2 linked regions of the Alloacidobacterium dinghuense genome follow. The protein of the gene in region 1 binds, or shares a complex with, the protein of each later gene. Links are inferred from orthologs where the notes say so. Each region holds a gene or a part of one and is shown on either strand. Other genes may lie near its edges.

Evidence for each region.
Region 2: the proteins of H7849_RS05580 (region 1) and hfq are in contact, whole or in part, in a crystal structure (PDB 3VU3), measured with the Escherichia coli proteins. The link is inferred for Alloacidobacterium dinghuense from one-to-one orthologs.

The regions. Positions count from the first base shown.
Region 1 is NZ_CP060394.1:1,367,326-1,379,111, forward strand. Bases 3,099-6,000 are described here. They hold H7849_RS05580 (catalase), read left to right. Parts: upstream 3,099-3,764; coding sequence 3,765-5,237; downstream 5,238-6,000. Other genes in these bases: H7849_RS05575 (MIP/aquaporin family protein), read left to right, coding at 3,099-3,603; H7849_RS05585 (SDR family NAD(P)-dependent oxidoreductase), read left to right, coding at 5,587-6,000. Also shown: H7849_RS05565 (SphA family protein), read left to right, coding at 1-889; H7849_RS05570 (cytochrome-c peroxidase), read left to right, coding at 1,171-2,775; more of H7849_RS05575, read left to right, coding at 2,908-3,098; more of H7849_RS05585, read left to right, coding at 6,001-6,402; H7849_RS05590 (carboxypeptidase-like regulatory domain-containing protein), read right to left, coding at 6,613-7,731; H7849_RS05595 (xanthine dehydrogenase family protein molybdopterin-binding subunit), read right to left, coding at 8,161-10,389; H7849_RS05600 ((2Fe-2S)-binding protein), read right to left, coding at 10,410-10,901; H7849_RS05605 (fibronectin type III domain-containing protein), read right to left, coding at 11,226-11,645.
Region 2 is NZ_CP060394.1:5,859,757-5,871,623, reverse strand. What follows is about bases 1,122-4,104. They hold hfq (RNA chaperone Hfq), read right to left. Parts: upstream 2,781-4,104; coding sequence 2,463-2,780; downstream 1,122-2,462. Other genes in these bases: H7849_RS24680 (SH3 domain-containing protein), read right to left, coding at 3,109-4,104; hflX (GTPase HflX), read right to left, coding at 1,122-2,411. Also shown: H7849_RS24700 (F0F1 ATP synthase subunit B), read right to left, coding at 1-199; H7849_RS24695 (F0F1 ATP synthase subunit B), read right to left, coding at 196-663; more of hflX, read right to left, coding at 990-1,121; more of H7849_RS24680, read right to left, coding at 4,105-4,272; H7849_RS24675 (AI-2E family transporter), read right to left, coding at 4,487-5,572; H7849_RS24670 (PP2C family protein-serine/threonine phosphatase), read right to left, coding at 5,759-6,937; H7849_RS24665 (lactonase family protein), read right to left, coding at 6,990-7,985; H7849_RS24660 (M20/M25/M40 family metallo-hydrolase), read left to right, coding at 8,224-9,225; H7849_RS24655 (OmpA family protein), read left to right, coding at 9,557-10,024; alkylhydroperoxidase, AhpD family, read right to left, coding at 10,120-10,671; H7849_RS24645 (peroxiredoxin), read right to left, coding at 10,891-11,427; H7849_RS24640 (Fur family transcriptional regulator), read right to left, coding at 11,619-11,867. UniProt on the Escherichia coli protein: RNA chaperone that binds small regulatory RNA (sRNAs) and mRNAs to facilitate mRNA translational regulation in response to envelope stress, environmental stress and changes in metabolite concentrations.

The sequences.
Region 1 (11,786 bases):
CTTTCTACATTGTGCCGCTTTGGCAGTAGCTCAGACCCACGTGCCAGAGCCACCAGTCAATTTAGGCGATACCAGTTTCTTTGATGGAGTTGCGGGTCCCGGAATCGTGGTCGAGGAAATCGGTGATAGCGCACATAGCAAAGTGATTGTCGATGCCAAAGGTCATGAAGTACCGGGAACAGGGCGGGTCAACAGCATCAGCTCGTTGACGCATATTGCCTGGCTCAGCCGATATCGTGTTGGTGGTGGCTGGTATGGCGCCGAGGTCGTTGTGGCCGCGGCCCATGTAAACGCCGGGCCCGGCTCGACGGCTGGCGGATTGGGGGATCTCACAGTCTCGCCGCTCATTCTGCAATGGAACGAGAAGAAGCTTGGTACTGTTGCATTCGACCAAAGAGTAGTATTCGACTTCGATCTGCCGGTTGGTGAATACTCGCAAAACACAAACCTGAGCCTAAGTAGTCATGCCTATACCGTCCATCCGTACTATGCGATGACGGCATTTCCTTTGAAGAGGCTTGAGACGAGCTGGCGTGTTCATTATCTCTGGAGCTCAGAGAATGCTGAACCACCGAAATCGTTCGACACGAAATCAACGCAGGCCGGACAAGCCATTCACTTCAACTCCACACTTTCGTATGGATTAGGGAAGCATCTTTGGGTCGGTGGTAACGGATATTTTCTGAAACAAATCAGCGATCCAAAGATCGACGGGATTGCGCATAGGAATTCTCCGGAACAAGTTGGAGCGCTCGGGCCAGGTGCTGTCTGGAACCATGGCCAGTGGTTCCTCTACGTGAATGGATATCACGAACTCGGAGCAGAAAATCGTCCGACTGGAAACAAACTCGTACTCAGGGTCGAAAAGGTATTCGGGAAGGAAGGATAAAGCGGGCGTGAACGCGCGCGACACTTCGAATATTAAGACACTCTATATCCATGCTTCACAGGTACCTTGTGCACGGAATGACACATATTTTTGTCTGAATCTCATTTTGGTCTCATTTATGAGTTCTATCTGCCTTTTAGTCGTTTAGGAACATTGCTCATGTATTGGGAGTTTCGCAGTTTCATACGGGACACTGCGAAATAGCTGGAGATTGGTGCCGGAAGATGTCACGAAATCTCAGCGTCTCGCATCCATAATCCCCCACACAATGAGGATGCATCATGTTTCAGCAAATGAAGAAACGAGGTTTTTCCCTTGGCGCCCTCGCGGCGGCTTTAGTTAGTTGCGCACTCTGTCTCGTGCTCGTTCGATCGGTTTCCGCAAAGCCGGAAGGACAGGATGAAAACACCGATCCATCACAGAATGCAGCGTCAAACAGATTTCTCCCGCCTGGAGCAGTCGGCGAACTCGCGAAGATTAACGCGGAGATTGATCAGATTGAGCAGCAGACATTAAGGCTGATCGATACCGATCTCGACTCCATGCACCAGATTCAAACGCTAGGCAAGCTGGAGATATTTGACCGCTCGCTGTCCGTAAATAAGAACGAGTCATGCAGCACTTGCCACATGCCGGAAGCGGGCTACACCGGAGCAAGTCAGATCCTGAACATGACAACGGTGGCCTACCCCGGGTCGGTGAAGACTCGCTTCAGCGGACGCAAGCCCCAGAGCTATGCCTACGCAACATTGGCGCCGGTACTGCACTACAACAAAACCCAGCAGGACTTCTACGGAGGCAACTTCTGGGATATGCGCGCGACAGGCGCCAGGATGCAGAGTGCCGCAGCAGAGCAGGCGGAGGGACCGCCTACCAATCCGGTAGAGATGGGATTGCCGGACAGTGCCTGCGTTGCTTACCGTGTCTCACGCGGACGCTATCTCTCGCTGTGGCTGAAGGTGTACGGCTCGACAATTGAGACTATCACCTGGCCTGCGGATGCCGAGAAAACCTGCGGCACTCCAGTAGGCAAGAATGGGGTGGGTCCACAACTAAGCCTCAGTTCCGAAGACCGCACCAAAACGAACACGATCTATGATCAGTTTGCTTTGGCCATTGCTGCTTACGAGGGCTCGTCCGCAGTCAACGCTTTCTCCTCCAAGTTCGATGCTTATCTTGCCGGAAACGCCATGCTGACCCCACAAGAGCAGCATGGCTATGAGCTGTTCAACGGTCAGGGTAAGTGCAATACCTGCCATCTCAGTGGCAACGCGAACGGAGCCACCGGTGGGACCGTCGCCGACGCCGCGCCAGTGTTCACCGACTTTACTTCCTCTAACCTGGGCCTGCCGAAAAATCTCGACATCCCCTTGTATTACGAGAACAAGCCGGACGCTTATGGCTATGTTGTCAACCCGATGGGGACTGCGTATGTCGATCTCGGCGTGGGCGCATTCTTGAGTGGAGCGCAGGGTTCGCCTGTTCCCGACAAGTCGTGGATGCAGTACGCGCCCATGTATAACGGCAAAATGCGGGTACCAACGGTGCGCGATGTCGACATGAGGCCTTATCCGGACTTTGTTAAGGCATACATGCACAACGGCTACTTGAAAAGCTTGAAGGAAGTTGTCCACTTTTACAACACGCGGGATATGATGTGCCCGACGCCCAATGATTCCAATGCAAAGAAAACCTGCTGGCCCGCACCGGAGGTGTCACAGAATGAAGACACAACGGTGGGCAAGCTTGGATTGTCCGATCAAGATGAAGACGATATCGTCGCCTTCCTCAAGACGCTGACCGATGGTTACTCGACAACCAACCCAGCCGTCGCGAACACAATTCAGCAAAATATCCGTGCGATGCGCGAAAGCCTACAGCACTGATGATGACGATCTATCCAATTTGATAACAGGGCGCCGGAAGATTGGCGCCCCTCTTGGGCGGCTCTGTGCCGCAAGCCATGTGCGCAGATCATTGTCAGTCTCACATGTCTAAGTCGAGTCAAAGGAGATGTAATGAAGAAGTACTTCGCTGAACTCATTGGAACCTTCTTTCTGGTTCTGACCATTGGGTGTTCGGTCATCGGCCACGGCGCCGGCTCGCTTGCCCCGCTCGCAATCGGTTCCGCACTCATGGTGATGATTTTTGCAGGCGGACATATTTCGGGAGGGCACTTCAATCCGGCCGTTACGCTGGGCATCTGGCTGCGCGGAAAGTGCGAGGCCAAAGATGTAGCGCCCTACATGATATTTCAAATCATAGGAGCAGTATTGGCAGCTTTTGCCGTCAAGCTCCTGAAGGCAGGTGACGCCATTACGCCGCTCCACCCGGCAACTATACCCGCGCTTCTTGCAGAGTTTCTTTTTACCTTTGCGCTTGTCTACGTTGTCTTGAACGTCGCAACGGCCAAGGGTACATCCGGCAATTCCTTTTATGGGCTGGCGATAGGATTCACGGTACTAGTGGGTGCATTTTCTGTCGGTAACATTTCCGGTGGAGCGTTCAACCCGGCAGTCGCAACGGCCATCTCTGTCCTCGGGTTATCGTCCTGGTCGAAGATTTGGATTTACCTGATCGCTGATTTTGGCGGTGCTGCGGTGGCGGCAGGTGCGTTCAAGGTCCTCAGTTCAGCTGAAGATGTTCCTCAACAGCTACAGCGAACGAAAGCTGCGCGGGTTACTCCTCGCGAGGACAGCTATTCGCGTACTTAAAATCGTTTGTCGCGGTTGCTTTCCTCGATTTGGCAGTCGATAGGTAGCCTGCCGGTGTCCATCATTTGCAACCTCTTTCCGGATCTGATTATCCATGCGAGAGCAGGTTCGGTTTCGACTCATAGAACCACCTTTTACTCTCAAAGATTTTGGTGAATTACATGGCTAATGAAGTACGCAAGACGATGACAACGGGCGCTGGGCGTCCTGTTGGCGACAACCAGAACTCCCTCACTGCTGGACCTCGTGGTCCCGTAGTTTTCCAAGACTTTCTTCTTTTTGAAAAGATGGCGCACTTCAACCGCGAGCGCATTCCCGAACGCGTCGTGCACGCAAAGGGTTCGGGTGCCTACGGACACTTCGTCTGCACCAATCCCGACATGTTCAAATGGACCACCGCAAGGCTCTTTGAAAAAGTCGGCAACATCACGCCCTTATTTATCCGCTTCTCCACGGTAGGCGGCGAGAAGGGTTCGGCTGACAGTGAGCGCGATCCCCGTGGCTTCGCCGTCAAGTTCTACACCGAAGAAGGCAACTGGGATATGGTCGGCAACAACACGCCGATCTTCTTCATCAGGGATCCACTCAAATTTGGCGACTTCATCCATACCCAGAAGCGCGATCCGCAGACCAACCTCAAGTCACCTACCATGATGTGGGACTTCTTTTCACTCTCTCCCGAGTCGTTGCATCAGGTAACGATTCTTTTCAGTGATCGTGGCACACCCAATGGCTATCGCCATATGAACGGATATTCCAGCCACACCTTCTCGCTCATCAATGCGGAGAACGAACTGTTCTACGTGAAATGGCACTTCAAGACCAGACAAGGAATCAAGAACCTCACGCGCGAGGAAGCGGATGCGATGCGCGGCAAAGATCCCGACTACGCACAGCGCGACCTCTTCGAGGCAGTCAAGAATGGCGATTTCCCCAGGTGGCACGTTTGCATGCAGGTGATGCCAGAGGCTGATGCTGAGACTTATCACATTAATCCGTTCGATCTTACGAAGGTTTGGCCGCACAGCGATTACCCGCTCGTAGAAGTCGGCGAGATGGTTCTTGACCGCAATCCTGAGAATTACTTTGCTGAAGTTGAGCAGGCTGCCTTCGAGCCGCGCAACATCGTTCCCGGCATGGGCTATTCGCCGGACAAGATGTTGCAGGGCCGTCTCATTTCGTATCCTGATGCGCACCGCCATCGTCTTGGCGTCAATTACGACGCTCTTCCCATCAACAAGCCGGATAGCCCGGTCGCCACCTACCACCGCGACGGAGCTATGCGATTCGATGGTAATGGTGGCTCCTCACCGAATTATGAGCCGAATAGCTTTAGTGGTCCCACCCAGGATCCGCGCTACATCGAGCGCCCCAACCCAATCACCGGAACCGTAGCGCGCCACAACCATGGAGACGACTCTGACTACTACACACAGGCTGGCAACCTCTTCCGACTGATGAAAACAGACGAAAAGGAGCGGCTGATCAGCAACATCAGTGACAGCCTTTCGCAGGTTCCGCGCCATATTCAGGAGCGGCAGCTCTGTCACTTCTTCCGCGCCGATCCCGCTTATGGTGAAAGTGTCGCCAAGGCAATCGGAATTTCTATCGATGAGTTAGTGACGGCAAAGTAGATCTCCGCTACCAAAAAAGCCTGCGGAATTTCTGACCGCAGGCTTCCGTGCGGCCCCGTATAGAAAGGTTCGCTAGGAAGTTGGCGGAGAGCCTGAAGGCCATTGAAAAAACCCGAATCCGATGAGAGCGTCAGACTCTCGAGTCACATTACTGACTTTGCTGACGACTCCGTCCCAGATAGCCGCAATTGACGAATGGGAGTATCGTGTCCAGTTCGCCCGCCGCCGATCGGGATTTTTCATTAGAACATTGCTGAACAGAATGAAGCGGCTCTCGGAGAGCTGACTGGCATGGTCGAGGATCAATTCGTGAAGTTTAGTTTGGAACCCACAGGGAATTGCCGGCAAGGTGGCGCTCATCACCGGAGGGACTCGCGGGATTGGCGCTGCGACCGCGAGACGTGTAGCCGAGTTAGGCGCAAAGGTTGTCATTGCCGGACGGCGCCGGCGCGAAGGGCGACTGTTGATCGACGAAATCAAACGTTACGATGGATCTGCCGCATTTATCCAAGCGGATCTCGCTCAACCCGACCAGGTAAGGCTCATCGTCCCGTTTGCTCTCGAAACCTTCGGACGGCTTGATTATGCATTCAACAATGCCGGAATATCCGGCGACAACCGATTGCTTGTGGATCAGACTGAGGAAAACTTCGACCGCGTCTTCGCGGTAAATGTAAAAGCGCTGTTCCTATTGCTCCAAGATGAGTTGAAGCAGATGATTGCGCAAGGAGAGGGAGGCTCAATCGTCAATACTGCCTCGGTGGGTGGACGGCTCGCGATCCCAACTGCGGGCCATTATGTGGCCAGCAAGCACGCTGTCCTTGGACTGACCAAAACCGCCGCGGTCGAGTGCGGACGAGACGGCATTCGGGTCAATGCCGTCAGTCCGGGCGCAGTACGAACCGAAATGCTGTTGGAGGTATTTGGCAGCGAGGTGGCGCTCGACCGAATGGCGAGCGTTCATCCTATTGGCCGTATCGGTCGCCCGAAAGAAATTGCGGACGCGGTTGTATGGCTGTTTTCGGAGAAATCGTCGTATTACACTGGACAGTCCTTGACCCTCGATGGCGGTCTCACCGCGCAACGCCCATATGTGACCCAACCCGTCAACCTGGAGCCCGCTTCGCCGGAGGAGCGACGATTGGCTGGGAAGCTGGATCAATAGTCTCTCCACTCCTCCCGACCCCATCGAGCTTTTCAAATCGGTCCCTGCCTTCGGCAAGTGGACAAATAACCCTCTACAACTAAGAACAGCTGCAGGGGAGCGGTCATGCGTAGCGGAGGAATCAATTCGCTCCCGAGTTTACCTCTCTTGCTGGGTTTGCCGGCCCTACCTACACTACGCGAGGCAATAGAGTCCTTGCGACCGCTCACCCTATGGCTGGCCGTTCGCCCCGGTGGGAACGTGAGTCGTAATCCCTTTCAAGAGGAATTCGCGGATCAGATTCGCCACAGCATCTGCGCCCGTGTCGGCCAGTCCATTCAGCAGGACCAAGGAAGCTCCGCGATCGGAGGCCGGATAGTAAAGATTCGAAATGGCTCCGGCGGAGAAGTTGCCGAGCACGTTCGAGTAATTGGGCCTCCACCGTCCGTCATCGGTTCTGGCCATGACGGCAGCGGACATCGCATACAGCGCGCGCGAGCTGAAGCTTCCCTTGCCCTTATAGAAGTAGCGAGGGTCCTGGTGGAAAATTGAAGGGTAGACAGCTCTGCCCAGCAGGTCGGCCGAAACGTGGTTAGCCAACGCTGCCCCGTATCGCTTTCCGTATCCTTCGATGCCGCCGCCATAGTCGGGGAAATCGTTCTGGTACTGCTCCGCACCTGCGATCGCGGCCACAGTTAAGAACGAAACCGGGTCAATGATAGACCGGAGGCTCAGATGAAATTTCTGTTTCGCTCCCATCGGCGGGGCGTTCCAGTCGTAGGTGCTGTAAAAGTTTGGAATAACGCCGGCAACCCGCTGCTGGACTGCGATCTGCACCTGCTCCTGAGCCAGTTCCACCTTGTTTGCGGTCACGGTCACACTGGTGGAGCCGCCCGAAACTGAGAGCGTTATCGCTGGCACAAGGCGAAACTCGCCTGCGTGCAATAGGATTTGGGTCGAGGTGAAACGGTTCATCCCAGGCGCCGTCACGGTGATCCTATAGGCGGATGGCGGCAAGCTCGCGAACGCGAATTGCCCATCGCTGCCAGATTCTACGGTTCGTACAAGCGAACCCGATTGGCCTGCCAGAGTCACTTTCGCTCCCTGCAGTACATCTCCCCTCGTATCGAGCACCGTCCCGGAAATATTCCCGGTAGCGGTCTGCGTGGATCCCTTTTCTCCGGATTGACTGGTGACCTGTGCCGGTTGCGGCGCATTCGGGAGACTGTCGCGTGCGCTCGAGTTCGAACTCTCCTGCGCATGAGCGGTTGAACCTGCAAGGTTGGCAAACGTTAACAAAATGGAACTAGCCAACACCATCGGCGTCGACGCCCGTGCGATGTGAAACATTCAATCAACCTCGTCTCGCAGGGCAAATTCCGGCCCCCTAGTTAGACTTAGTAGGTTTTGCTTAGTCTTTTGCGAGTTTCGAGTCTGACTGTACAGATACGGGCACAACTGCCTTCGAAATCGACAGCGCGGCAGATAACGCTACAATCACTCGGAAACTCTTCACGAATATCGCCTTGCTGCTAGTCATTTGCGAATGGATTTATATCGAAACAAACATTCAAACAGATACATTAAACCGTAGCATCGGGAACCTTAACGTTTGCTGAATATCACACCCCGGAGTACGTCGCCCGTTCGTCTCGGCGATTGCTACGGCTATCGTTTCCGCATGGACATCTGAACGACAAGGCTTGGACGATTTGATTTTCTTTGTCCAGCGCGCGATCTGAGAGCTGGGCAGCGAAGTCCGGGCTAAATCCGGTTCTCTTACGCCCAGCTGAATCCGCTCTTACTCAGCGGCAGCGTCCTAATGCGCTTACCGGTCGCTGCAAAGATAGCATTGGTCACCGCCGGCAAAATCGGCGGCAGCGTGGGCTCGCCCAGGCCCGTCGGCGCGTAGTCTGTCTTGCGCCAGTAAACTTCGATCTTCGGCACTTGCCTCATGCGCATCAGCGGGTGGTCGTCGAAGTTCGACTGCTGAATCTTCCCATCCACCAACGTAATTTCTTGCGCCAGATGGCCCATGCCTTCCATAATGCCGCCCTGCGCCATGCTCTCGGCCGCCCTTGGATTGATGATTTGGCTGCCGACATCGCCCGCTGCCCAAACGCGGGTGACCCTCACCTTGTTGTCCTTATCCACGGACACTTCGGCAACCTCAGCGAAGTAGCCTAAATGACAGAACCAAGCGGCAATGCCCATGCCGCAGCCGGCTTCCTTAGTGCGCTTGGCCCAACCTGACTTTTCCGCGACCAACTCAAGCACGCCCTTGAACCGTTCGGGGATGAGAACCGACTGTCCAGTTGGCTCGTGGTCGCCCACTGCGTCGTGTTCGCCTGAGGTCCAGGGCACTTTCTTATTGCTGAGCAGATCAAGTTGAAACTCGAGCGGATCACGTCCGGCAGCGCAAGCCACCTCGTCGAGGAACGACTGCGACACCCAGCAATAAGCGTTATCGCCGGGGGCGCGGAGAGCCCCGGTGCGCAGCATGAGCGGCTGCGCGGAAGTGTAAAGGGCGTAAACGGGCGGAAAGGAAGCAGGATAGGAGTCCCCGCCAATGCCGCCTCCGGATGCGAGATGCTTGTCATCTCCAAAGGTGACCAAGTGTTGACGCCATACGGTGAGTTTGCCCTTCGCATCCAGGCCGGCCTTAAAGCCGTGTGTCCCACCTGGGCGCAGGCCGTCATGGCCAATGTCATCTTCGCGGGACCAGAGCAACTTAACCGGGGCGTCAATCTGCTTGGCGATCCAGGCCGTCTCGACGAGGTAGTCGTTCTGCAGGCGGCGTCCAAAGCTGCCTCCCGAGCGCACCATGTGCGTGGTGATGTCACTCTGCTGGATACCGAGAGTCTTGGCGACCAACTCAACGCCGTTGGCTGGCAGTGTGCTGGTGGACCACATCTCCAGTTTGCCGTCCTTCCAGTGCGCGGTGGAGCCCTGAGGCTCGAGTGTCATGTGGGCAATGAACGGGTATTCATAGGTGGCCTCGACAACTTTCGCCGACGACTTGAGGGTTGCGTCCACGTCCCCATATTTGTGCACGGTTTTTGCCGGCGGGGCTTCAAGAAGTTCCTTTGCCCGCTTTCTGAAGCCCTCAGAGCTTTGCGTGGCTGCCGGGCCAAGGTCCCAGTCAACCTTCAGCGCCGCACGCGCAGTCTGCGCCTGCCACCAGGTGTCGGCGACGATGGCGATTCCCGGTTCCATGCCGGGTTCCCAAGGTGTGTAAGCGGCAGGGGTGATGCCTCCGGCGATGACCAGGACATGGCGCACGCCCGGGAGCACCTTAATCTGATCGATATTGGCGCTCTTCACTTTCCCCGCAAACACGGGAGCCTTTTCAATGGATGCGTACAGCATTCCAGGAAGTTTCACATCGATGCCGTAGAGTGGCTTGCCGGTGACGATTGCAGGCGTGTCTATGCCGGGCAGTGATGTACCGATAATGTGGTAATCCTTGGGATCTTTGAGCTTGACACTGCTGAGCGCGGGCGCGGGCAACGAAGCAGCCTTGGCGGCGAGCTCGCCATAGCCAGCACAGCGCTTTGACCCGGAATGGAGCACCTTGCCCGGTTGCGTGGTGCACTCGGCCTCCGGCACCCCCCAGGTCTGCGCTGCAGCTGTGATCAGCAGCTGCCGCCCGGCTGCGCCCACGCGGCGCATTGGCTCCCAGCCCTCAGGTGTGTTCGCGGAACCTCCGGAAAACTGGGTGCCATATATCTTCTCGTTCAGATCGGCTTGCTTCACGCGAACGTCTTTCCAATCGACATCCAGCTCTTCGGCAATCAGCATGGGCAGCATGTTGCGCATGCCCTGGCCGGACTCTGAGGCGCGGGCCATGATGGTGGTTACGCCATCCGGAGCGATGTGAATAAAGGCTTGTGGGGTAAGGTCGGACTTGGCTGCTTCCTCGCCCGCAGCAAAGGGTAAGCGATAGAAATTCAAGGCCAGGCCGCCACCCGTAAGGGCCGTCAACTGCAGAAACGATCTCCGATTCATGCTCATCTGAATGTCATCCTTTACTCACCGTGGGCAGTTGTGCCCGCACTCGACGTTCCGCCTGCATTAGCCGCATGGTGGATTGCTTCACGGATGCGCGTATATGTTCCGCAGCGGCAGAGGTTCCCACTCATCGCCGCGTCAATCTCGGGGTCCGTAGGCTGGGGCGTTTTCGCGAGCAGCGCCACGGCGGACATAATCTGCCCTGCCTGGCAATAGCCGCACTGGGGCACATCTAACGCCATCCAAGCCAGTTGCACCGGGTGTTGCCCATCTGGTGAGAGCCCTTCAATCGTGGTGATCGTCGCGTCGCCCACCGATCCCACGCTTGTGATACACGAGCGGGTTGCGTCTCCGGCGAGATGTACCGTGCAGGCGCCGCACTGTCCTATGCCGCATCCGTACTTCGGCCCTTTGTAGTTCAATACGTCGCGCAGCACCCATAGTAGAGGCGTGTCCTCAGGTACATCCACCGTCGACTCGACGCCATTTACCTTCAGTTTTATAGGCATGCTGTTTTACCCCCATAGTGGCTTGTGAGAACACCGTGCATACATTCAATGTTAAACCTCGGATTCCTTTTCTATAAACCGGATTATGGAAGAGTAGGAAGTATACGCCCTAAAATCGAAAGGGTGCGGAGCTATCCCAAATGCTCCAGAATCGCCCATAACTGGAAAACCATTAGTCAGAAAATTTGGATTGAGTGTCGGAGATGTAGAAGCCGGATCCACCTGAATCACCGTCCTGTAGATCGAGATTTCCAGTACCCGGCGAACGCATATGAGCGGTTTAACAGGCAGGATTGTGCTTGGGACAATACCCGTGAGGTTTCCCTAGGGGGTCATGAAATGCTTCACCGAGCTCTTCACCCCATCGCTCTCGCCGTTGGCTTGCATCGAGTCAACCGTGTAGTAATACTTTGTTCCAGGTTTCAAGCCTTCCACTCGAACGCGGAACACTGTATAGGGATGTTCTTGATTCAGCCGGATGTGAGACTTCGCCGTCTCGGTCAGGTGCTCAGGATCGGTACCGTAATGCACGAGACCGAAGTGCTCGTCCGAGCCGCCAGGATTGGTGCTGGTCCATCGGATAATGGCCTCGTTGTTTCTGAACAATTCGAGGGCTGGTCCCTCCGTAATCTTCACCGTTGCCGCTCTCTTTGCAGGTGGCAGAATGTCTTTGGGTGTGTAAGGCGACGTCTGGGCGGCAGCTACCCACGATAAGGTCAGGCCAGCCGCCAGAATGAGAAGCACTCTGTTTCGAAAGAGACGTTTCATAGGTTAGACCCAGGAACTGCTCCATGGAGTTTTGTCAGGATTTGTTGTCGAAGCGTATTCGGGGGCGCATGAACATGCCTATCGGTTGCTCATGCGCCCTCATCGTACGGGTTGTGC
Region 2 (11,867 bases), 4.5 Mb from region 1 along the record:
CGATAAACTGCACCGACTTCGAATGCCGATACTGCTCTTCCTGAGCATGGGTCTCCGGCGCATCCATGTGCTCATACCGGGAGTCAACGTTCGGGGCATGCGCCGGCTGCTCCTGGCTGAAGGCACGCGGAGCGGCTCCGGCCAGCAGCGCCAGGGCGGCCATGAATGTTACAAACCTGATCTTCAAGCTACGCGTCAAAGGGCACTCTCCACAGGAGCCATGCCTGCCGGAAGTATGGCCTGAAGAATTTGCGAGGCGAGTTGCTCAGTCGAGCCCTCAATCTGCTTATGCGCCTCAGCAGCCTGCGCTTTCAATGCGCTTTCAGCGGAGCGGACCCGCTCTTGCGCAGCCAGCCGGGCGGAAGCCAGTGCCCTCTCGCGCTCGGCATTCCATTGGTGAATAAGCTGCTCGCGGTGGCGAAAGATCTCCGCGCGCGCCGCCCGCAGCTTGGCTTCATATTCCTGCGATTTCGCATCTGCGGCAGCGATGGCAGCGGCGGCTCGTTCGACCGCCCCCTGCGTGCGGTCACGGCGCTCCGCCAGCGTACGCGTAAGCGGGCCAAAGAGCACAAACCGGTAGGCCAGCACCAGGACGATGAAAAGGATCATCGTCGGAATCGAGCCAAGCACCAGATCGCCGAGTTGTTTCAGAATTACATCCATGCCTTTTGCCGGTTCTTGAAACCACCCTCAGGCGAGTCCGAAAACACCTCGAAATTCACCTTCAGGCAGTCTGATTTTCTCCGTACCGCCGCCCTATCCACACCTTTTCCCAACGCCTTGCGACTCGCTCTGGCGCGCTTTTAGCTGCCCTTTAAGCCCTTGGAAGTCTGGATATGGAAGGTATTGCGGAACCTATAGGTTGTAACAGAGTGAAAAATATAGTGTCAACGCAGGGGAGGACACTTCCCCTCTAGATGTATCACACCCGGCCGATTTTCTGCAGAAAACCGCTTGACTCGACCCCGTCCCGGCGTAGACTTGAACTATCACCTATGACCCGGTTCAGGGTCCAACGGATCGGGCGACTGGGAATCTCCACCGCTCCCCCTCGTCCGGTCCGTACTTGCATCCACCCGAAATTCCCTGTATCTCCCCAGCAATGACGCCGGCCCCGCGACTGTCATGCGAACGGTGTTGTCAATAAATTGTCGATCACGCAACACCGCCCCGGCGCCCAGCGCAGCAAGGATCTCGCCCTTTGCCTGCGGAATCGTAAAGGTCTGCTCAATGACCGGATCAGCCGTCAACTCTGCGTCGATCCGCACCAGCAATGCCTCAACCCCCAGACCAAGCTTGCCCGAGGTAGTAACTGCCCCGCTCGCAATCAATTCCGCGCGATCTTCGTCCGAGAGCAGGTCAATCTTGTTCATTACCTCAAGCCGGGGCTTGTGCAGCACGCCGAGCTCACCCAGCACCTTTTCCACTTCAGCCTTCTGCTCATCGCGCACCGGACTCGAAGCGTCCCGGACATGCAGCAGCACCTCCGCCTTCTGCACTTCTTCGAGCGTCGCGCGAAACGACGTGACTAGCGTATGCGGCAGATTGCGAATAAACCCAACCGTATCGGAGAGCAAAATTTTTCTTCGCGATGGCAGCTGAATGGCCTTCAGCTTTGGATCAAGGGTCGCAAACATCCGCGCCGACTCTAATACGCCGGCCTTCGTGAGCGTGTTAAATAGCGTGCTCTTTCCAGCGTTGGTGTAACCGACTAAAGCGACCGCTGGGACCGGAACCGCTTCTCGCCGCTGCCGCTGTTGCCCGCGGACTCGGCGCACTCCTTCCAGGTCGTCTTTCACCTGCACAATGCGACGCTGAATCTTGCGCCGGTCAGTCTCCAGCTGCGTTTCACCTGGACCTCGTGTCCCGATACCGCCGCCCAGCTGCGACATGGATTTCCCACGCCCGGCCAGCCTCGGCAGCATGTATTCGAGCTGCGCCAGTTCCACCTGCAACTGACCTTCCCGCGTCCGCGCATGCCGGGCAAAAATATCAAGAATCAGCTGCGTCCGGTCAAGAACACGACTGGGCAGCCGCTCTTCCAGATTTCGAAGCTGTGTCGGGCTCAAATCGTGATCGAACAGCACAACATTGGCGCGCGTCGAAGCCGCTACACCGGCCAGCTCGTCCACCTTGCCGCTCCCGATAAGGGTCGCCGGATCGGCTTTGGGTCGCCGTTGCGTCACCTCGCCGGCAATCACCGCGCCTGCGCTGACCACCAGTTCGCGAAATTCGCCAAGCGAAGATTCAGAATCGTGGGTTAAGGGCGCAGAGAACACGGCATCCGCTTCCTCGATGCCAGCCGAGATGCGCGCCGCATCACGCGCCAGAACTGCCGACGGCGGCAGAGTAGAACGCCGCGTGGCGAACTCCACCGCTACCAGCAGTGCGCGCTCTTCTGCGCTATTCATGCTTCTGCGCTGAAGCTCATCCACGAAACGCCGTTCCTGAAATCCTGACCGTTATGCGCTCTGTGATTCTGTTCCCGAGGGGCCCGCAGCAGCCACACCGCTCCCGCCTGGGTGTCCAGGGGTATGCGCCGATGGCGGCCTGTGTTCGGTATGGAGCACTGAGCGCGAGCTGACCACAGTCGAGATAGCGTGCTTGAAAATCAGTTGTTCCTGGCTATTGTTCTCCAACAGCACGGAGTATTTATCGAAGGAGCGAATCTTACCCGTCAGCTTTACTCCGCTTACCAGGTAGATAGTGATTGGGGTTTTGTCTTTCCGGACCGTATTAAGAAACGTGTCCTGAATGTTCTGTGCCGGCTTGTTGTCCATGTGCCGATCTCCTCTTGTTTTATTTTCACTGCGTGGGACTCGACTACTGCAATGCTAAAGCTCATGCCAAAGCCCGTAGGCGAAGCAAGGTTGTAAAAGAACAATACGAGGTTGTAACTGACCGGGGCAAGTCGTCATGGTCTTTCTCCCGCCAGATATCTCACCTCAAACGACGAGGCAAACTACACCTTAGTTGAGTTTAGATGCCTTTTAGGCTTGATGGTTGTGTGGAACCAGAGAATTCAGCGTATTTGATGGTGTCAAATCGCTTAAATTCGTTACATCAGACAAGAATTGCCGGAAAATCGCCGAATCCGGCGATCCCGCCTCAATGGTGTTTAGGATGCTTCGCCCGCGTTCCGTGGTGCTTGGCGGCCTTCTTCCCCGTTTCCCGCGATGCCTGCGGAGCGACTGACGGTAGAGGCGGTGGTGGAGCGGCGCTCGGCGGCTCGACCTTCCGGACGATCACGCCCTCCAGCCGGAACGTCTGCGTCGTCAGATTCGCAGGCCGAGCCGCGCCTGTCGCCGGATCGATTGCGATCGTGTCGTCGGTGGCTGTTTTTAGAGAAAACACCGGCACCGTCCCAATCTTGTCAAAGGCTTGCGTTCCAACCTGCACCGGCAGATACCCCTGCAGATTCCGCTGCCGATAAGCCGTTTCGTAGCGGTGCTTTCGCACATTCCAGGTAAAAATACGCACTTGGTCAAAGTCGTACGGCAGCCCGTCCTTATACGGGCTCATCACCGTCACAAACTCCGGTACCTGCCCATTCGGAAAACTCGACTCCGGATCACTCACCGTCGTCAGCTTGTAGGCGCCCACAATACGCTGTCCCTCGGCGTACCCGGCAATCGAATCCGGCACATCCACATCGAGACGTCGCGAGAGCATCCAGCCCACGCGGCCCTGCGTATCACGCACCAGCCACCAGTCTTCGAGAGCCGGGGGCTCAACCGGAGCCGCGGGGGGCGACGGGGTTGCAGCAATGGTGGGTACAGTTGCTGGGGATGCCGGCTTGTCCCCCGCCTTCGTATCTGTCTTCACGACTGGCTTGCGAGCAACGGGAGCAGCCTGCGGCGGCGCATCTTTCGGCACCGATGCACGCACCAGCATCTGCAGCTTGTCATTCTCTGGGAGCAGGTAAAAACGATCCGTCTGCCGCCCGGGCTTCACGTGCAGGTAAAGATCGTCGCGCAGCGTCGCAGTCGAAATCACCGGATCGTTCGCATGCTGCTTCGCCAGATCCGCAAACTGCTGGTAGGCGTCCTGGTCGATGACGCCATGCTCCTCGATCCAGCCGATCTCGCCCTTGTCCGTTTTCACCTTAAGAAAGCGCCGGCCCTTTTCGACCACCTGCAGCCGCTGTCCGTTCGTGACGTTGGCAACACGGTTGGACACGGCAGCCACGCGATCGCGCAGGAAGGTTTCCTTGGCGACAACGTACACGTATTCCGCGGCAGGTTTTGGGCGCAGACGATTGCAACCGCCCATTGCAGCAAGCAACAAAAAAACTGGCAGTAGACGTAGAAGTAGAGGAGGAGACGAGCGAAAAACCATGCGCACTTAACAAGAGAAGGTAGTTAGCGACTACATCTCCTGCTATTTACAGAGCATAGCATTGAATCGCGGTCTTTCTCGCTCGCTCCACAGAATCAACTCGTTACGGTTCCCACATAAGCACCAAGGGAGCAAGGGCCATCATCCATCAAGTTCCCTGCTTCGCCTCGGTCGGCCCTTCCAGCCATGCGAGCAGAAGCTTGTAGCCTACCGAAAGAACAATGGCGCCCACAAAAAGGCCAATAATGCCAATCGCAAGGAATCCGCCAATCGCACCCAAAAAAACCACCACAATGGGAACAGCCACGCCCCGCCCAAGCAGCAAAGGCTTCAGCACATGCTCGCTCAGCACCACTATCACGCACCACACCAGAAACACCACCGCCTTGGTCGTGCTGGCAATCGCAAATACGTAAATGATTGCGGGAATTAGAACAATGCCTCCAATCTGAAGCACGCAACCGAAGAGGAAGACCAGACACCACAATCCAGCACCGGGCAATCCCGCCACCAGGAACCCGATCCCGGCAAGCACCGCCTGTATCACGGCAACGCCAATAATTCCATTGGTGACGCTTCGTACCGTTGATCCCGCCAATTCCTCAAACTCAGGGCCTCGATCCCCAAAAAGGCGGGCGGCCAACAGATGCGTGACGGAAACGCCACCCGAAGCATTCGCCAGCAGAACCCCGGCAACAACAATAGAAAGAATAAATTGCACAACCGTCAGACCAATTCCAGCAGAAGTGTGGAGAAGCCTGGGAAGAAACTCGCGAATCTGTGGAGTGAGACTCTTCAGCAGTCCGCTCAAATTCGTATAAGCCATGTCCCACACGCGGCTCAAAGGCGCACCAACAAGCGGCCAGCCTTTCACACTTTCAGGCGGTGGAGGAATACTGATGTTCCCCGCTCTCACCTGAGCAGTCAAACCACGAATGCCGCTGATCAGTGTGTCGGTCAACAACGCGACCGGAACAATCAACACCGCCAGAAACGCCAGCGTGCAAAGAACCGCCGCCAGCGTCCCTCGCCCGCCTAAAAGACTCCGCAGCTTTTTGTAAGCAGGAAATGTAGCGATGGCAATGATGATGCCCCACGCAACCAGCGGAAGAAATGGGCGCAGAATCAGCAGGCAGGCTGTCGTAAGAAGCACGAGCAGGCCGACATGGATCGCAACTTCGAGGGCGCGACGTATGTAGTACCGGTTATCGGAAAGGGGCGGTTCGGTGGCCACGGCTAAGTCCTCCTGAGAAGCGGATGAGACTGATTACCGATACTGACTACTGCCCAATACTCGAATCAGTGTAGACTCGCCGCGTTTCGGGTCGAAAGGAAATTCAGTGATACGCCTCTGACCGGATCCGCTTATAACGATCATGGGCCGGTAAGACCGCGGCAACGCAAACCGATCCCAGAGAAGCTAGACAGCCCGCATCAGCACGCATGTAACATCGTCGTGCTGCGGTGCATTCCCGACAAAGCGATCGAGATCAGCAAGGACACTGTTCAACAGCATCGAGGGAGCCAGCATCACTCCCGAATGCAGCATCGTGATGAAGCGCACTTCGCCGTACTCCTGCTGTGCCGCATTCTCCGCTTCGACAACCCCATCGGTGAAGATGGCCAGCCAGTCACCCGCCTCCACTACTCGCTCTCCCGACTGATATGCCGCGTCTTCCATAATCCCGAAAGGCATCCCGCCTGCTTCAAGCCGTTCGATCGCGCCCGATTTCCGCCGCAGAATCGGATTGTTATGCCCCGCATTTACATACGTCAGACGCCGTGACACCGTGTCATATTCCGCGATGAATGCCGTCGTGAACCGTCGGCCGCGCTGGCTGTTGCTACATGCATAGCGATTCATCCGGTTCGCCAGTTCCACCAGCGACCCAGGAGTTGTGCTGAGGGTCTTAAGGCTCGCCTGGAACGTAGCCATCAGCATGGCAGCCGGAACGCTCTTGCCGGCAACATCCGCTACGGCGATGAGAAAGGTGGGGCTCCTTTCTGATTCCGCTGAGGCGCGCGCGAAAACATCGTAATAGTCGCCAGCCACGGTATTCGCCGGACGCGTGGCAAATGCAATCTCCAAACCCGGCACCAGCGGCGGTTCGGAGGGAAGCAGCCATGCCTGAATCTCCTTCGCGATCTGGAGATCCCGCTTCATCACCACCCGGTCTCCGACTTCCAGGATGAGCAGCGCAAACATCAGCAGCCCGCCATAGAAGTGAAAATCCAAAGCAAAAATCTTCACTTCATGCGACCTCGTCGAGAAGGTCCATTCGCCGCCGGGCACGATAACAAGAATCAACGCCGCCAGCAGCAGGACGCGACGAGCCGGGGTAAGCTTCTCGACAATCGCCCAGAAGAACTCGCTTGCTACACGAAAAAAATGCTTGCTGTGAGGAACACCGGCGGTGCGCGTGGCGTCAACTTCCTGCGAATACAGCCGATAGCTCGAATGCGCATCCTTCCGAAACTGTGACCACAACTCGCTGAGTTCCATGCCCTCAGTCACGCGTTGCCAGAATTGTTCAGCGCGTTCCCTGAATGGATCTCTCCGTACCGCCTGTCGCTGCTGTCGATAGTGGGGCGTCGCCATGAGGGTAAGTCTACTGCCAATCCCATACGGAAAAAGTGCCCCATCCTAACCATCAATGCGTAGCCGCGATAGCACTCGCCAGCGTAGGATCAGCCCCCGTAGTCAGGCTTGCAAACGGATCGAGCTTACCCGGCGTCGTGGTGTCGATGGTGAACACCTGCATATCAGGATTCCCTCCTACACACGCTACCGCAAGATAGGTATTGGTCTTATCCTCGACAATATCGACCGGGGCCGTGCCCGTCGTGTACGGCGAACCAGTCAGAGGCGTAAGCGACCCGTTCGCCACCAGCGTGAAGCCGCTGATCGTTCCATCCGTCCGATTGGTTACGTACACATAGCTTCCATCCGCGACGATGACTTGCGACGGCCCGAGGCCAGTCTTTACCGGCGAGGTAGAAAGCTCTGTAAGGATGGTGCCTGTGGCATTGATGTTCAAAACGCGAAGTGAATTGATCCCCGTTTCGGTAACAAAGAGATACTTGCTGTTCGGGTCGCTCGCCAGCCCGAAGTCGGCATTCGTCGAGGCGGTGGGATGCAGGATCTGATTCAGCTTGGTAATCACACCAGTCGTGGTATTGAACGTCAGAATATCCACGCCGCCTGTCCCCAGCGAGACAAAAACGTTCAGTCCATTCGGCGTGATGATCAGGTTCGTCGTGGTTCCCGTATCGAGCGCGAGCGCATTTCCCTGCGTTGTCAAAGCGCCGGTGCTGGCATTGATGCCAAAGACATACACTGCAGGGCTTAGATCGGCGGCAATCAGCCACTGCCCCGTCGGGTCGATCTTCATCGTAATCGGGCTGACGCCCGTGGCCACTGGACTTCCGTTGTTGGCTACAGTCAGAGTCCCATCCGAGTTGATCGTGTATGCGTAGATGCCCCCGGAAACGCTTCCCACATACAAGAATGTGTCTTTGGGCGTCACCGCCAGCGCATTCGGTGGCAGGCCCGTAGCAAACGGTGAACCGTTCAAGGCCGCGACCGCCGGAGTGCTGTTAATCGTGAAGGCCGCTACGGAACTTACGCTCGTCGACGAATTCGCCACATAAATAAAGTTCCCGCTGCTCGTCGGGTTGCAGTTGGTCTTACAAGGAGGCGGAAAAAACTTCCCCGTCTCACACGACGACAACGCAAGCAGGCCAGCCATACACAACAAAGGGAGAAACCTTGACTTCAATCCAACTCTCACTGCGTTCGACTCTCTCTCGTTCTCATGCTCCATGGTTTGAGAACAGTTCTGCGAAAAAGCGCTATTTCTTCTTCGATATACTGCGCTTACCCTTATGCGCCTCTGTTTTCGCCTTGTCTTGGTGATATCACTGCTCTCACCCTTTTGTCGCGTCGCCAGCGCCGCCGATCGTTCAACCTTCTGCAACCCATGCGTCCGCGCCGACGAAGAATTTCTCGCGTCCGACGAACTCCACGGACGCGGCAGCGCCACCCGCGACGAGCACATCGCCGCCACTTGGGCCGCTTCTCAGTTCCAGAGCTTCGGCCTCGAACCCGGCGGCGACAACGGCACTTTCATTCAGAAAGCTCCGCTGCCCAACCCGCTGCCGGATCGCATCCAGCAGCGCCTGGCAAAGTACGAAGACACGCCCCGCACCAAAACGTGGAACGCCGTAGCCGTTCTTCGTGGCTCCGACACTAAGACGCAGCAGGACGCCATTCTGCTCACCGCGCACCTCGACCACCTCGGCATCGGCCCCGCCGTCAACAATGACTCCATCTACAACGGAGCCGACGACGACGCCTCCGGCACTACCGCCGTCATCGAGCTCGCGCGCACCCTCAGCCAGGGCAAGCGCCCCAGGCGCACCATCGTCTTCGCCCTCTTCGGCTCAGAAGAACTCGGCGGCTTCGGCAACCGCTACTTCATCGACCACCCGCCCGTCCCGCTAGACCACATCGTCGCCAATCTCGAATTCGAAATGATCGGCCGCCCCGACCCGGCCGTCCCCGCAGGCAATTTCTGGCTCACCGGATACGAACGCTCCGATCTCGGTCCCACGCTCGCAAAACACGGCGCGCACCTCGTCGGCGACCCGCACCCCGACCAGAAATTCTTCCAGCGCTCCGACAACTTCGCGCTCGCCAAACGGGGCATCGTCGCCCAGACCGTCTCCAGCTTTAACCTGCACAAGGACTACCACCAGCCCAGCGACGAAATCAGCAAACTCGACATCCCCTACATGACCACCGTGATTTCTTCAATGGTCAAACCCATCCAATGGCTCTCCGACACCGACTGGAAACCAACCTGGACTCCAAACGGAAAACCCTAGAAACTACCTAACTCATAAATGCTACTGGTAGGTGAGGCTAGGCAGCGTTATTTCCGGATAGCCCGACGACACGACAAATTGCGGGCCGCAGGTGCGGACGAGCCTCAATGAGCCTGTCGCCCTGCTTGCAATCGTTCACTACCGGGCACCTCAGACTGAAATTTCCGAGTTCATTAGGTTGGGCCGTCTTTACGATGGGAAAATGGACAGCCTGTCCGAAATGACAGTTTCCTGGAACCAAGCACGGGGCTATCATCTCCACCGATGCGGCAATAGCAACCGAACGGAGGTTACACCAGTGAGATATCGACATGCTCTCGTTGCGGTCACAATGCTCCTCGTGACCAGTGTCCCGCTATTTGCAGAAGGTCCTTCAGAAGCATTCACGGATGATGCCTATTGGGTTGATTTCTGGTCAAAACCAATGGTGGCTCTCTATGGTCCCGAGGAGGAAGCCTTCAACGCAAACATGCACGAAATCAGGTTTGCTCATGATCGCTTTAACCATGCTGTGGACGAGAGTGCGTTGAATGCCGATATCCAATGGTTGAAGGATCATCCAAGTGATCGCTTCTTCATCGACGGTTACACCTCTGCGACGGGCACCGAGGCCTACAATCTGAGACTCTCGGGAGAACGAGCGTGGTGGGTCAGACAAGTGATGATACGCAAGGGAATTGCGGAGGATCGGATCGTGCTGGCCGTGCCATGGGGGGAGTTATATCCAGCTTGTTTAGAAAACACCGAGGAGTGCCATGCCAAGAACCGGGTTGTCCGGTTCACTTACCGTCCAAATTGAGGAGAGACCCCGATCGACATCGCGCGACGATGAATTTCCATAGCACAAAAGAAAAAGGCCCGCCGCAGCGGACCTTGACCACGCAAACAACAAGGCTAAACAGCCACAGCCTCCGGCTGGGCCACGCGCTCCGCATCGAGAACAGCCCCGATCGCATGAACGATGGAGGCGACACGCACCACTGCCAGCACCGTCTCCTCGCTTACGCCTTTCTCGCGAACAACTTTCTCGTGTGAATCCACACACTTGCCGCAGCCGTTGATCGCCGACACCGCCAGCGACCATAGCTCGAAGTCGTTGTGATCGACGCCATGCGTGCGCATGACGTTCATGCGCAAACGCGATGGCAAGGTCGAGTACTTTTCGTTCGAAGTGAGGTGAAGAAAACGGTAGTAGATGTTATTCATCCCCATCACCGCCGCCGCAGCCTTCGCCGCATCAAGCGCCTGCGCCGAAAGTTGCTTTGCACCCTCTTCCAGCGCCGCCTCCGTCAGCTCAGGATTGCGCGTGGCAATCGCGCTCGCCACCACCGTACCCCAAAGCTGCTGCGGAGTGAGTTCCTGATTCTGCCGCACAAGACTCGAATAATTCAGCTTCAGGTCCTTCGCATAAACCGGAAGCCCGTCAATCAACTGATCCAATTGCATATTTCCAAATCCTTTCCCGTCATCCTGACTGCAGATCGACCGCTGCCCATCGTCTTGACCGACCAACTCTTCACGTCATTCTGACGACCATCTATCTCCCTCGTCATTCTGACGACCATCTATCTCCCTCGTCATTCTGACGACCACAGGGAGGAAGAATCTCAGCGATGTTCAATGTGCATGCACATCGCTGAGCCGTACCCGTTTTACAAGCTAGTCCTAAGCGACTAAAGTCTCTTCGCCCTTCTGCCAGTTGCAGGGGCAGAGCTCGTCAGTCTGCAATGCATCCAGAACGCGCAGCACTTCCTGCGGATTGCGGCCCACCGAAAGATCCGTCACGTACACGAAACGAATGATGCCCTCAGGATCGACGATGTACGTCGCGCGCTGCGCCACGCCGGCTGCGGGATCGAGAATCCCAAGCTGCTCGCAGAGATCACGCTTCACATCAGCCAGCATGGGGAAAGGCAGATCCTTCAGATCATCATGGTTGTTGCGCCAAGCAAGATGCACAAATTCGGAATCCACGCTACCGCCCAGCACCTGCGTATCGCGATCCTGAAACTCATTGTTGATCTTTCCGAAAGCAGCAATCTCCGTAGGACAAACAAAAGTGAAATCCTTTGGCCAGAAGAAATACACCTTCCACTTGCCCGGATAGCTCTCGTTCGTGATTGTTTCAAAGGCCTTGTTTTTATCGCGGCTGACCGTAGCAGTGACCGAATAGATAGGAAACTTCTCGCCGATACCTAACATGTATGACTCCTCTAAGTAAGTTGTTATGAAAATGAATGAACGATGGTAACAAGATTTTCCAACAGTGTTTCGGGTGGAAGCACCGGCCTTTAGGCCGGTGAACCAGGAATAAAAATCTAAGGGCTTTAGCTCCGGGAATTTCCGCAAGGCTCTTAGCCAGACGAATTTCAAATACGCTTTAAGACAAAACTCTAATCAGCCTTCCGCTGGCACTCGGCGCACAGCCCCAACACATCGACTGCATAGCGTTGCGCAAGAAAACCGCCGGGCAGCTTGCCATGCTTCGCAGCCAGCCCTAGCTCTTTTGCATCGATGTCTGAAATCGATTTGCACCGCGTGCAAACCAGGTGATGATGCGGTCTGTGATTCGTTTCCACGCGCAGCGAGCCATGATGCAAGCTCACCTCGTGAAAAATTCCGCTCTCTATAAATAGATGAAG